DNA from 2 places in the Nocardiopsis protaetiae genome. Region 2 is predicted to be linked to the other one. Evidence: predicted binding sites of a transcription regulator. Region 2 holds the regulator's gene; the other holds the start of a gene.
The links. Region 2 encodes LexA, which represses DNA repair genes until DNA is damaged. Its sites were predicted from a motif close to TCGAACANNTGTTCGA; they were not measured.
Positions count from the first base shown of each region.

Region 1: the regulator LexA is predicted to act here: its motif matches at 3,278-3,293, upstream of ACJOT3_RS04900 (Rv2578c family radical SAM protein).

Region 1 covers NZ_JBJJBV010000018.1:24,705-31,809, reverse strand. The annotation lists gene ACJOT3_RS04925 (lasso peptide biosynthesis B2 protein) at 35-451, shown strand; gene ACJOT3_RS04920 (GNAT family N-acetyltransferase) at 448-1,035, shown strand; gene ACJOT3_RS04915 (protein-L-isoaspartate O-methyltransferase family protein) at 1,149-2,246, shown strand; gene ACJOT3_RS04910 (NUDIX hydrolase) at 2,298-2,786, shown strand; gene ACJOT3_RS04905 (hypothetical protein) at 2,783-3,064, shown strand; gene ACJOT3_RS04900 (Rv2578c family radical SAM protein) at 3,303-4,373, shown strand; gene ACJOT3_RS04895 (histidine phosphatase family protein) at 4,414-5,019, opposite strand; gene ACJOT3_RS04890 (DNA-binding protein) at 5,023-5,436, opposite strand; gene ACJOT3_RS04885 (hypothetical protein) at 5,519-5,863, shown strand; gene ACJOT3_RS04880 (hypothetical protein) at 6,252-6,746, opposite strand; gene ACJOT3_RS04875 (ATP-binding protein) at 6,743-7,105, opposite strand, start outside.
Region 2 covers NZ_JBJJBV010000124.1:13-7,117, reverse strand. The annotation lists gene ACJOT3_RS19195 (vitamin B12-dependent ribonucleotide reductase) at 1-3,528, opposite strand, end outside; gene nrdR (transcriptional regulator NrdR) at 3,621-4,109, opposite strand; gene lexA (transcriptional repressor LexA) at 4,654-5,379, shown strand; gene ACJOT3_RS19180 (alpha/beta hydrolase family protein) at 5,606-6,679, shown strand; partial or broken gene ACJOT3_RS19175 (hypothetical protein) at 6,720-7,105, opposite strand, start outside.

The sequences.
Region 1 (7,105 bases), on a different contig from region 2:
CCGGGAACCTCCATGGCCGACGGACCCTCCGATCGTGAGCTCCGTCGTCGGGCTCCTCATCGCGCTGGCGGTTCTCCGCATCGGCAGGCGCGGGCGCGGGCTCGGCCGCCTCCTCCGCTTCCTGGAGCACGTACGGCTGCTCCCCGGCAGCGACGCCGCCCCCTACATCGCCCGAACACAATGTCTGGTGGTCCGCCGTCTGGGCATCCTCGTCCCGCTGCGCGTCGCGTGTCTGGAGGAGTCGGCGGCGACCATGGTCGCGCTCGCGTTGCGCGGACACCGTGTCGTCTGGTGCCACGGCATCGCGGCCGATCCGGTCGAGTTCCATGCCTGGCTCACCACACCCGCGGGGGACACCATCGCCGAACCCGCGAGCACGGAGCGATTCCGCGCACTTGTGACCGTCCCCCGCACGAACACCGACCTCGAACCCGGAGAAGACAGGACATGAGCGAACCCGTGCTGTGGCTGCGCACCGACACCGCCGGAATCGGCCCCATCCGCGACGACCTGATCGACCAGTACTGGAAGTGGGACAACGAGATCCCCACCATCGTCGGATACAACCGGCAGACACCCCAACAGCCGGCCACCACCCGGGAGATCCACACCACCGCCTACGAGAACTCCTCGGACCGGCAGATCAAGTTCACCGTCTACATGACCGGCGGCGAACCCGTGCCGGTGGGAACGGCCATGCTCCTCATCGACCCCGGCCTGGCCATCGCCGAGTACACCATCGCCCTGGGCGAACCGGCGGCGCGCGGCAAGGGGGTGGGCACCGAGGCCACCCGCCTGGTCCTGGACTACGCCTTCCACGTGACCGGGCTGGAATGCGTGTACCTGACCGTCCTGGAACCGAACACCGCGGCGATCCGCGCCTACGAGAAAGCCGGGTTCCGCCGCCAAGGGGTGCGCCGCAACGCCAACAAGTGGCTGGGGCAACGGGTGAACGAGATCCACATGGACGCCGTCCCCGAGGACTTCACCGGCCCCTCCCTGGTCAAGGCACTCTTCAGCAACAAGAGGAAGTGAACGGCCACCGACCGCGTCAAAGCCGCGTTGGCGTCCGGGACGGCCAGGGGGTCCCCATCAGCCGCCCCGGCTGCAACGGAACCGGAGAAGTGGGGTAAGTGGGACTCGACGGCATGCACCGGCGGCTCGTCGCCGGGCTGGAGACCTCCGACGCGATCCGCGCGGCCTTCGCGGACCACCCCCGGCACCGGTTCATCCCCGACATGATCTGGCCGAGCGCGACCGGGTTGCCGCTGTACCGCACCGCCGACCCGGAGCGGTGGGCCCGGATCGTCTACACGCAGGACGCGGTGACCATCCAGGCCAACGACGGAGGGGCGGGACCGCGCAACGAGCCCAGCTCGTCGTCCTCCGCACCGCAGCTCATGGCGGACATGATCGCCGCCGCCCGCGTCGAACCGGGGATGCGCGTTCTGGAGATCGGCACGGGAAGCGGCTGGAACGCGGCGGTCCTGGCCTCGCTGGTCGGACCCACGGGGCAGGTCACCACGGTGGAGATCGACCCCGGCGTGGCTGCTCGTGCACGGGCCCGGTTGGAGGGCTCCGGGGTCCGGGTCGCCACCGGCGCACTGCCGCCGCCCGGATCCGGCACCTTCGACGCCGTCATCGCCACCTGCGCCGTCAGCCGCGTTCCCCCGGAATGGCTCGCCCGCGTCGGGCCGGGCGCGGTGGTCGTCACCCCGTGGGCGGCCTCGTCGGACTGGCAGCGCACCCCCGTGGCGGCCCTGGTCAAAGGCGAGGAGGGACGCGCCTCGGGGCCGTTCGTGTGCGACGCGATGTTCATGCACGACCGCACCCAGCGCGTTCCCGACGGGGACTTCCCCGGGCTGGGTCACCGACCGGAGGCGACCTCGGTCCTGCCGTTCACCTCCGCTCACGTGGTCGAACACAACGTGCTCACCCCGCTCATGCTCATGCTCCCGGGCGTGCGCGTCGGCCTGGGACTGCGCCCGTTCAACGGCGGCCACGGCCGGATCGTGTACCTGGGCGCGTCGGACGGGTCGTGGGCGTACCTGTGGCCGGACGGATCCGTCACCGGCGGCGGAACCCTGCCGCTGGCGGAGCGGCTGGGCGACGCCCACCGGAGACTGTCCGAGGCGGGCCTGCCCGGCCTGGCGGAATTCTCACTGGAGGTCGGCCCGCCGGGTGAGGCATACCGGGTGCGGGCCGGTTCGCTCGGAACCTGGGAGCACCCTCCCCGCCCACGCTGAACAGCGGACGCAGACACGGCCGCCGTACACCGCCCCGGCTAGGTTGAGCGCATGACGAAGATCGTCAAGCAGAGCGCTCGCGCTCTCCTGTTCGACGAACACCGGCGGCTGGTGTTCATCAAGCGCACCAGACCGGGGTGGGAGCCTTACTGGGTGTCCGTGGGCGGCGGGCTGGAGCCGGAGGACGCCGACACCGAGGCCGCCCTGCACCGCGAGGTCTTCGAGGAGGTGGGCGGGAGGATCGACCGGGTTCGCCAAATCCTGCTCGTCACCGACGACCTTCCCGGAGGCGTGGGCCTTCAGCACATCTTCGTCGCCCGGCTGGTCTCCATGGACCCGGGGCGGCGCACCGGGGCCGAGTTCACCGAGCCCGGCCGCGGCACCTACGAGGTGGTCGCCGTTCCCGCCACCCATGACGCTCTCGCGGGCATCCGCCTCCTGCCGCCCCGGCTCGCCGAGTTCGCTCAGGAGAACCTCCACGGGCTCATCGCCCTGGTGTACCGGGACGACGAGGCACCCCGGCAGGACGGAACACCGTGACCGCGTTCGTCGGCCTCAACGGCCCCGACAACAGCGGCAGGTCGACGCGGGTCCGCATGCCCGCCGGCCCGGAACCGCCCGCGCCGTGCCTTCGGCGGTCGGCCTGCGACACCGAGCGCTTCCTGCGCGCCGGTGTCGCCCGCCGTCCGAACGTCACCGGCGCCCTGCTGGATCGGCTGCTCTTCGACCCGGTGCCCCAGGTCGTCGGCGCGGCCGCGGCCCGCCCCGGGCCGACCCCGGCACGGATGTATCGGATCCTCGCCGCAACCGGCCCGTGACCCCATGAGGGGATCGGGGCCGGGCCCGTTCGGCGGTGGGCGGCGGCCGGTGTTCACCGAGGCCTCCGGACCCGGGGCGGGCCGTCGGCACGATTTTTTTCTTTCCCGGGCTGTCGGCCTTCGGAGCCGGGATCCCCGACCGGGGCGGGGAAACCGGACCGCGGCCGTCCGTTCCGGACGGGCCGCCCGGCGTTCGACCCACTCGACAGGTGTTCGAAAACGTGTTCGAATCGGACGCATGCGCTGGGAGAACCTGAGAGAGGGAACCACCACCGTCGAACAGACCGCGCTGTTCGACCACGCCCCGCCCCCGACCCCGGTACGGGGCACCGGGCGGGCGGGGCTGCACGCGGCCGGGCCCGGGCCGGTGCGGGCGGGCCAGGACGGTGAGCCCGTCGCCATCGAGGTCCGGGCCCGGTCCATCATCAACCGGGTCCCCGGCGACTCACCCCTGTTCCGCTGGAGCGTCAACCCCTACCGCGGCTGCTCGCACGCCTGCGTGTACTGCTTCGCCCGGCGCACCCACGAGTACCTGGACCTGGACAGCGGCCACGACTTCGACACCCGCATCGTCGTCAAGGTCAACGCCGGCGAACGCCTGCGCGCCGAACTCGCCCGCCCCTCCTGGCGCGGGGAGCACATCGCGATGGGCACCAACACCGACCCCTACCAGCGCGCCGAGGGCCGCTACCGGCTCATGCCGCAGATCATCGCCGCCCTGCGCGACGCCGCCAACCCCTTCTCGATCCTGACCAAGGGCACCCTGGTGCTGCGCGACCTCGACCTGCTCGAACAGGCGGCCCGGGTCACCGAGGTCGGCATGGCCGTCTCGGTCGGCTCGGTGGACGAGACGGTGTGGCGCACGGTCGAACCGGGGACCCCGGGCCCGCGGGCCCGCCTGGACGTGGTGCGCCGCCTGGCCGAACGCGGACTGGAGTGCTCGGTGCTGATGGCCCCGATCCTGCCCGGACTGACCGACTCCGCCGAACAGATCGAGGAGACCGTCGCGGCCATCGCCGCGGCCGGGGCCACCCGGATCACCCCGATCGTGCTGCACCTGCGGCCGGGCGCCCGCGAGTGGTACCGGGCCTGGCTCGCCCGCGAACACCCGCGGCTGCTGCCGCTGTACGGCAGGCTGTACGGCCGGGGCTCCTATGCGCCCGACTCCTACCAGCGGATCGTCACCGCGGCCGTGCGCGAGATCGCCGAACGCCACGGCCTCAACCGCCCGGGTTCCGCCCGCCGCATGCGGACCCCGACCAGGCCCGTGGACCGTCCCGAACAGCTCACCCTCGGTTTCCCCGGATAGGTCCCTCGTCCGGGTCACCGAGCACCGGGCCCGGCGGCGCTCACACCTGTCCCCCACCGGCGAAGCCCGTCCACCGCAGCTCGGCGGGCAGGTGCGACAGGTCGTTGAACATCACGACGTTGGGGGGTTCGCCGTCGTTGAACTCGATCACCGTGAGGGCCGCGTTCGCGACGCCGGACAGGGCCATCCATTGTTCGGGGGGCGCGTTCAGCACTTCACGAACGATCCAGGCGATCGGGTACGCGTGGGTCACCGCCACCTCGTGGGTGGCGCGTCGCCCCTGGCCGTTGGGCTTGCAGAACCGCGCCGCCAGGGCGTCCGCGGTCCTTCTCCCGGCCTCCGCCTCGCCGCGGTCATAGCCGTCGAAGAACCCCTTCCACGAGGGCGAGATGCCCGCGGGCTCGGGGACGAACGGAACGTTGTCGACGAGCTCGGCCGCCTCGTCGACCAGCACGCGCGGCATCTCCGCCGCGATGATCCGGGCGCTGTCCACCGCACGCGGCAGCGGCGAATGCCAGACGACGTCGATGGGCGCCCGGGCGAGCCGCCGCCCGATCAGCCGGGCCTGCTCCCGGCCGTCATCGGTCAGCTGCCCCAGGGCGTCGGCCGCCCCGTGGCGCACGAGGTAGAGGGTGCGTTGGGCCATGGTTCACTCTCCCCCCGCCCGCTCCGGGAGGTCGCTGCCCTGGGCGCGGGTCGACACCCGCTGGAAGCGCTGCTGCGCGGCCTGCGGGGACCTGACCCCCAGCTGCTCGGCGATATCGGGCCAGGTCAGACCTTCCGCCCTGGCGATAAGCAGCAGGCCCGCTTCGAGCGCGTCCAGATCGCCCCGGGCCGATTCGAGAAGCCGCAGAGCGGCACGGAGATCGTCATGATCCGCCTCCCCGGCGGCCGAGTTCGCCCGCCACACGGCGAACCTGAGCAGAGTGACGTCATCGGGCATGCCCGCGGCCGGAGACCACGGCGGCCGGGGCAACCGATCGGCCCCGGCCTCGGCCAGCCGTCGGCGCGCGGCGTCCAGCTCGTTCAACTCATCGGACTCGTTGGGGATACCAGGAACCATGCGACAACCCTGCCAACCTCAACAGCAAGTTGTCAACAAAAAGTTGATGCCTGATGGTCGCCCGCTGTGGCAGCCTGTCGGCATGCCATGGGAACTGCGAGAGCACGCGGGCCGCCACTACGCCGTGGTGTTCCACTACGCCCTGCCCGACGACGCCTGGGCCGTGGAGCTGAGTGAGGCGGTGCCCGCGCAGGCCGCGGAGGCCGAGCACGCCGACACCGCGGCGGACCATGTTCCCGGCACCGCTCTTCTGGTGGCGTTCGTCCCGGACGAGGACCCGGATCTGGAACCGACCGTCCGCGTCTTCAGCCCCGACGAGTACGTCGTTCCCTACGAGATCATGCGCTGGTTCATGGACCAGGTGGCCGACCAGGTCGAACGCTGCCGCCTCGCGTTCGAGCACGAAGGATCCGGCGCCGGGGCATGATCACGCCATGACCGGCCGCCCCGGTACCCGAGCCTTCCCGAGCAGGCATCGCGTGGCGGCACGACGGACATGCGGGCTCACCGCAGCATGGATGAGGCCGGTCCACCCGACCGGCCTCATCTGCATTTCCTGCCTTCGCCGCGCCCCTGCTCCTGGACCAGGGCGCCGGACTCGTCGCGACCGCGACATTCCTCGGCCACGCACGCACCGGGGCCACCGCCGCCTACGCCCAGCCACGTTCGATTCCGCTTCCAGCGCCAGAGCCATCGATGACCCGATGATCGCCGGACATCGACATGGCCACGGGAATTCCGAGGGCCTCTGACACGGGTGGGGTACCGGGGCGGTAGGCCCGCCCCAGCCGTGGTCTTGGTGCGGCGGCAGGCGGCTATAAGAGGGGTGCGGCCAGGTGGTGGGCGAGGGCGCCGGCCAGGGCTGCGAGGGTGTAGGCGGTCAGGCGCCAGGCGGTGCGGCGGTGGTGGCGGGGTTTGCGGTGGCTGTGCGGGCGGCCCGGGCGTCGGCGCGGCAGCGGCGGGGGTTCTGGGCGCGGGCGCGGCCGAACGGGGCCGTCGTCGGGGGCGGGTCGGGGGCGCGGAACCCGGGGCGACGGGGTGCGGTCCGGGACAGGTGCGGGTTCGCGGCGGCGGGCCGGGCGCGGGGTGTCGCCGTGGGTGAGGCGGGCGGCGTGGGTGTCCATCCAGGGCGGGGTCTGGCCGTGGGATTGGCGGTAGGCGATGCGGGGGTTGTCGGGCATCTGGGCGAGGAGGCGCTGTTCCCGGGTGCGGGGTGCGGGCGGGGTCGGGGCGCCCGGGCGGGAGAAGCGGTGGCCCCGAGGTGCGCCCAGCACGGCGCGCACCTCGGAGGAGAGCGGTTCGGTGTTCACCGGGAAAGGTCCCCAGTCTGGGTGGGCAGGGCCTGGGTGGGGAGGGTGAACTCGGCCCAGACCGCGGTGCCCAGCCCCGCGCAGAACGGGAAATCGACGACAGCCCGGGTCCCCCAACAGGTGGCCAGGGCGTCGATGAGCAGCAGGCCCCGGCCTCGCTCGGCCTCCTCCCAGTCCTCGACGGTGCGCTGGTGCGGGATCGCCGGGAACGTGGGGGCGGCTTCCCTGACCCCGTCGTCGACGACCATCACGTGCAGGCTGCGGGCGGTGGGCATGGACAGGGTGCGGATGATCCGCCCGCCGCTCTGGCCGGAGCGGGAGTGGTCGCAGGCGTTGGCGACCATCTCGCTGGCACAGAG
Region 2 (7,105 bases):
GGGGTAGGAGCCCGCGGTGATGTACCCCTCGGCGCCGCCCACCGAGAACGACGTGGTCTCGCTGGGGCGCTTCTTGGGCAGCCGCCGCCGCACCGGCCGCGGCGGCGCCTGCGCCTCCTGCGGCTCGGTCCTGGCAGTGGACAGCGGCTGGCCGACCTTGCAGTTGTCCCGGTAGACGGCGAGCGCCTTCAGGCCCAGCTTCCAGCCCTGGAAGTAGATGTGCTCGAAGTCCTCGACGGCGGCCTCCTCCGGCACGTTCACCGTCTTGGAGATCGCCCCGGACAGGAACGGCTGCACCGAGGCCATCATGCGCACGTGGCCCATCGGCTCGATGAACCGGCGGCCCATGGCGCAGTCGAACACCTCGTAGTGCTCCTCGCGCAGCCCGGGCGCGTCGACCACGTGCCCGTGCTCGGCGATGTACTCGACGATCGCCTCGATCTGCTCCTGCTGGTATCCGAGGTGGCCCAGGGCCCGCGACACCGACCGGTTGACGATCTGCATGGACCCGCCGCCGACCAGCTTCTTGAACTTCACCAGCGAGAAGTCCGGCTCGATCCCCGTCGTGTCGCAATCCATCATGAACCCGATGGTGTTGTGGCTGACGAGCCCGTTGGCCACGTAGGTGACGTTGTCGGGGACCGAGAGGTCGTAGGTGGGCTGCACTCCCCCGTCCTCGTTGGCCGCCACCCGCTCGAAGAGGTATCCGAGGGCGTGGCCGAGACGGGCGTCCGGGGTCTCGGCGTGGATCAGCGAGGCGATGCGCCGGGGCACGCCCGCGTACTTGCGCAGCGCCTGCAGGACGTCACCGCGGAGCGGGTGTCCCAGCGGCACCAGGTCCTCCCAGATCGTGCGCGGCAGGACGATCCGGTCCCGCTTGGGCGCGCGGTCCGGTTCCAGGTCCACCACGAGCCGGTTCTTGCGATCGCCCATGAAACCGACGATCTCGTCGAAGCGCAGCGCGTGGTCGAGGTTGCGCAGTCGGACGACGTGCAGGTCCCCGCCCAGGCCGCTGCGGGTCGTCCGGGTGGTGGTCGCCATGCCCAGGGCCAGCAGCAGGGTGCGTACCTCCCCGGCGAAGGAGTCGTGCGCGGTGGACAGACTCGGCACCCCTTCGAGCACCGTGCCGTCGGCCTCGAAGAGACCGCGCAGGAAGGCCGCGTACACGGCGGGGTCGTTGGCCTCCAGGACCGCCGAGGGCACCCGCGGCGTCCACCCCTTGCCGGTGTGGTCCTGTCCGGGCAACCCCTTGGCGAACCCGGCCGCCTTCCACCACCGGGCCAGCCGGACCGAGGAGAACAGGACCTCCCGGTATCCCTGCCTGCGCGTCACCTTGGGGGCCAGCCCGAAGCAGCCCTTGGCCAGGACGGCCAGGCGCTCGACGACGTCCTCGTCGGTGTCGGCGACGCAGAGCCGGATCCCCTCCGCGTGCAGGCTGCCGTCGCCCATGAAGTAGCCGACGAGCTCGGTCAGCTCCTCATCGACCGTGTCGGGGACGGTGACCCCCCGGTCGCCCGTGTAGTACGCCTGGTCCAGGACCGGCAGCGTCACATTCCGCGGGGCGCCGACGAGGGTGCCCATCTGCAGCGGGACGAGGTCGCCCTCGGAGATGTCGGCGAAGCGCCTCCACCTCCAGGCCCCGTCCGTGTCCACCACCTTGATCCGGTGGGTGTGCGTCCCCTGGAGCCGGTAGCCGCCCTCGGTGACGATGCGCCTTGTGGGCGCCTCGCCGTTGACGTAGAACTTCGTGGCCTGCCGCGGGCCCTCGTCCGTGGAGACGGTGGCGGACAGGTCCTGCCAGCGGGGGCCGTACACGTCGCCCAGCTCGGTCAGCCGGGTCAGCCCCCGGTCTGTGGTGACCAGGGTGTCCCCGGTCAGGCATCCGGTGGGAGCGAGGAGGCTCGCCTGGGCGTTGCGCCAGCCGTGGCGTTCGCCGGTCTCCAGGCAGTCGGCCCAGGCGCGGGTGGCGGCGGCGTGGATCGGCTCCTCCAGGGTGCCGACGGTGCGCAGGGCGTCGTTGGCGGCGGCGTGCTTGCGCATGACCCGGGTGTGGGACGCCTCGTTGCGCCGGTAGCCCTCGTAGGGGCCCACCACGCCGGCCAGCTCGGCGCTGCGCCGGTAGGCGACGCCGGTCATCAGCGAGGTGATCGCGGCGGCGACGGCGCGCCCGCCCTCGGAGTCGTAGGCGTGGCCGGTGGCCATGAGCAGGGCGCCGAGGTTGGCGTAGCCGATGCCGAGCTGGCGGTAGGCGCGGGTGATCTCGGCGATCTTCTCGGTCGGGAAGTCGGCGAACGTCACGGAGATGTCCATCGCGGTGATGACCAGCTCCGTCAGCCGGGTGAACCCCTCCACGTCGAACGTGCCGTCCTCGCGCAGGAACGCGAGCAGGTTGATCGACGCCAGGTTGCAGGACGAGTCGTCCAGGTGGAGGTACTCGGAACACGGGTTACTTGCACTGATACGTCCGGATTCGGGAGTGGTGTGCCAGTCCTGGATAGTGCCGTCGTACTGGACGCCCGGGTCGGCGCACTCCCAGGCGGCCTCGGCCATGCGGCGGAACAGGGCCTTGGCGTCGACCTCGTCGACGACCTCGCCGGAGGTGCGGGCGACCAGGCCGAAGCGCTCGCCGTTCTCGACGGCGCGCATGAACGCGTCGGAGACCCGCACCGAGTTGTTGGCGTTCTGGTACTGGACGCTGGCCATGTCGGCGCCGCCCAGGTCCATGTCGAACCCGGCGTCGCGCAGCGCCCGGATCTTGTGCTCCTCATGCGCCTTGGTGTCGATGAACTCGCCGATGTCGGGGTGGTCGACGTCGAGCACGACCATCTTGGCGGCCCGCCGGGTGGCCCCGCCGGACTTGATGGTGCCCGCGGAGGCGTCGGCGCCGCGCATGAACGACACCGGCCCCGAGGCGCTCCCGCCGGAGGAGAGCAGTTCCTTGCTGGAGCGGATCCGGGAGAGGTTGATCCCCGACCCTGAGCCGCCCTTGAAGATGATCCCCTCCTCCTTGTACCAGTCGAGGATCGACTCCATCGTGTCGTCGACCGACAGGATGAAACACGCCGAGACCTGCTGGGAGGCCGGGGTGCCGACGTTGAACCAGACGGGGGAGTTGAAGCTGAAGAACTGGTGGGAGAGCGCGTACTTGAGTTCGTGGTCGAAGACCTCGGCGTCGGCCTCGGTGGCGAAATAGCCGTGTTCGCGGCCGGTGCGGGTGTAGACGCCGACGACCCGGTCGATGAGCTGTTTGAGGCTCCACTCGCGCTGCGGGGTGCCGAGGGCGCCCCGGAAGTATTTCCCGGTGACGATCTGTGTGGCGTTCATCGACCAGGTCACGGGGAACTCGACCCCGCGCTGTTCGAAGTTCACCGTTCCGTCGCGCCAGTTCGTCATGACGACGTCCCGGCGCTCCCATTCCAGGGTGTCGTAGGGGTGGACGCCCTCGGTGGTGAAGATCCGCGGGATCTTCAGCCCCTTGCGCCTCCCCTTGCCCTTGCGTCCCGTCGATCCGCTGGTGGTTTCCGTCATGGCGGAGTCCCCCGAAGGTTGGGCGCGGGCGCGGCCCGCGCGCGGAGCCGTTGCGCGGGGGCGTTCCCTCGGCGCCCCCGGGGAGCGGCGTGTCAGGCCTTGGTGTCGGCCTCTTCCCTGGCCCGGGCCTCGGCCTCGCGGTCGCTGCGCAGGCTGGCGATCTCGGCCTCGAAGTCGGCGAGGCTCTCGAAACCGCGGTAGACACTGGCGAAGTGCAGGTAGGCGACCTCGTCGAGGTCGCGCATGGGTCCCAGGATGGCCAGACCGATCTCGTGGGCCGGGACCTCCGCGACGCCGCGGCCGCGGATCTCCTCTTCGACCTGCTGGCCGAGCTTGGCCAGCGCGTCCTCGGAGACCGGGCGGCCCTGGCAGGCGCGGCGGACGCCGGCGATGATCTTGGTCCGACTGAAGGGCTCGGTGACGCCGGAGCGCTTGGCGACCATCAGCAGGACGGTCTCCTGTGTGGTGAACCGGCGTTCGCAGGCCGGGCAGGAGCGGCGGCGGCGGATGGCCGCGCCGTCGTCGGTGGACCTGCTGTCGATCACCCGGGTGTCCGGATGGCGACAGAACGGGCAGTGCATCGCGGTTCACCTGCTTCCCTCGCCGAACTGACAACCCTGGGTCTACTTAACCACAACTCCTAGGTCGATGCTTCAAACACCGACACCAGATGTTGTGGTCGAACCTAGTCGGAGGGTCGGACGAACCGCAACTTTCACGCGCCCCGCGTGTCACACCCGCGCGCGCCGCCCAGGATATCGCCGCGAATCGCCTTCCACGGCGCGGCTCCGGGTTTTCGGTCGGCCCCTTGCACGGTGCGGATCCGCCCCGCATCCCCCGTTCTCGAACCCGGCGGCACATCTTCCGCCATTTCGGGGGCGACGCGACGTGAACACGTGTACACACGTAAGTGAGGCTGGAAAATCGCCGTGGGAAAACTCCTCCGGCAATTGTCCACAGGCCTCGAACGCTTGTTTGATATCACCGTGCGCAACGACTAACGTTGGCCTTGATTTCACGCCGGTTTCGCCATCACCGGGACTCAGGGTCCGGAGCGGTCGCAGAGCCGGTGGTGGCCAGTCGTGCGAACAGGCCCTGACCGAACCGATGCCGAGGAGGCCGGCCGTGCCGGAGGAGAATCCCGGACCCCTGGATTCCGGAACCACCACCGTTCTCTCGCCCGTGGGCGACGCGGGTGCGCCAGAGGAGCCGCCCAAGCTCACCGCCCGCCAGCAGAGCGTGCTGAACTGCATTCAGCGGTACCTGCGCGAGCGCGGCTACCCGCCGTCGATAAGGGAGATCGGCGAGTCGGTCGGCCTGTCCAGCCCCTCCAGCGTCGCGCACCAGCTCAAGGTGCTCCAGCGCAAGGGCTACCTGTACCGCGACCAGAACCGGCCGCGGGCCGTGGAGCTGCGCCAGCCGGGCCGCCCCGGGGTGCGCGCGCTGGTCCCCGCCGAGGAGCTGGACCCGGCGCACGCCACCCGGGTGCCGCTGGTGGGCCGGATCGCGGCGGGCGGTCCCATCCTGGCCGAGGAGTCGGTGGAGGACGTGCTGGCGCTGCCGCGGCAGCTGGTCGGCGAGGGCGCGCTGTTCATGCTCACCGTGGTCGGCGACTCGATGACCGACGCCGCCATCACCGACGGCGACATGGTGGTGGTCCGCCAGCAGCCCGACGCCGAGAACGGCGACATCGTCGCGGCGCTGCTGGACGAGGAGGCCACGGTCAAGGTGCTGCGCCGCGCCGAGGACGGGCACGTGTGGCTGATGCCGCGCAACGACGCCTACGAGCCGATCAACGGCGACGCGGCCACCATCCTGGGCAAGGTCGTCGCCGTGATGCGCCGCGTCTGAGCCGACGGCGGGTCGCACCCGTGCGGACACACGGGTGCACCCGGTACGGCCCACGGCCCCACCGGCGCCGCACCGTTCCGCCTCGGGCCCGCACCTCTGCCCCGGGCTCGCGCCGCATTCCCCGCTCGCACCGCATTCCCCGGACTCGGACCCGGGCCGACCGGTCTCCGGCCCCCGGGCCTTCGGCGTCGCCGCGGACACCCCGGGCGCCCCGGCCGCCTAGGCTATGGGGGTGTTCGCTCTCCTCTTCTCCCCGCGTGTCCGCGGGCGCGCGGCGGTCGCCGCGGCCGCGGCGCTGCTGCTGACCTCCGCCTGCGCTCCGGCCGAGGAGGAGTCCGCTCCCCCGCCCGGGGTGGCCGGGCCCGAGCGGGAGCTGAGCTTCACCGTGGACGGGGTGGAGGTGTTCGCCACCCTCACCCTGCCCGAGGACACGTCCGGCCCGGTGCCGGGCGCGCTGATCGTCTCGGGCAGCGGCCCCACCGACCGCGACGGCAACAGCGCCATGCGCCCGGACGCGAACACCAACCTCAACCTGGCGCGCGTCCTGGCCAAGGCCGGGGTGGCCTCGCTGCGCTACGACAAGTTCGGCAGCGGCGAGACCGGCCTGGGCGACCTCGACCCGGACGAGCCGGTGGACCCGGACGTGTTCGACGCCCAGCTGGTCGCGGCCTACGAGGCGATGGCCGGGCAGCGCGAGGTGGACCCGGCCCGTACCGCGGTGGTGGGGCACAGCGAGGGGTCCCTGTACGCGCTGCGCGCCCACACGCTGGTGGACGCCTCCCCCGCGCTGGTGCTGGCCGCACCGGTGGGCGAGCGCTACCTGGACGTGCTGGACCGCCAGCTCACCGAGCAGGTGCGCGCGGCCGAGGCGACGGGGCAGATCCCCGAGACGCAGGCGGTGACCCTGCTCTCCGACGCCCGCGCCGCACGGGCCGCCCTGCGCGGCGGCCGACAGGTCCCCGACGACCTCACCGACATGGTGGGCGTCCTGTACTCGCCGCAGAACGCCGCGTTCCTGGCCCGGATGGACGCGCTGGACCCGGTGGAGCTGGCCGCCGGCCTGCCCGCGGACACCCCGGTGCTGGTGCTGTGGGGCGAGGCCGACGCGCAGGTCACCCGCGAGGACGTGGACCGGCTGATGACCGGCCTGCCCGAGGCCGTACGGGTGGACGTGCCCGAGGCCGACCACATCCTCCGTGTCTACGAGGACGAGCCGGGGGCGACGGTGCTGGACGCCGAGCGTCCCTTCGCCCCGCAGGTCGCCCCGGCCCTGGCGGAGTTCGTCGACACCGCCTGGTGACCGGCGCCGTCACCGGCGCCAGCACCGGCGCCGGCGCGGGTCAGTCCTCCTCGACGACGATCTCCTCGGGGAGGGCGGCCACGGTGGCGCGGGCGATCTCCTCCGCGCCGGAGGTGAGGCGCTCGTCGTCGGCGGGCTCGCGGCCGTCGTACCCGGCGGCGGCCGAGTAGCAGGTCTCCAAGTAGAGGTTGGACTCCAGCACGGCCACGCAGGCGGTGGTGAACCCGGACTCGTCGAGCCAGGCCACGGCCTGCTCCCCCAGGTCGTCGACCGGGGACGTGTTGTGCGAGCCGGTGGTCTCGGCGAAGCTCTCCCGCGCGGTGACCACCCCGCCCGGGTTGGGTGCGGCCACCATGACGAGGGTGGCGGTGGCGGGGACCGCGTCGCCGTCGCCGCTGGGCGTGGCCCAGCGGCACTGCCGACCCT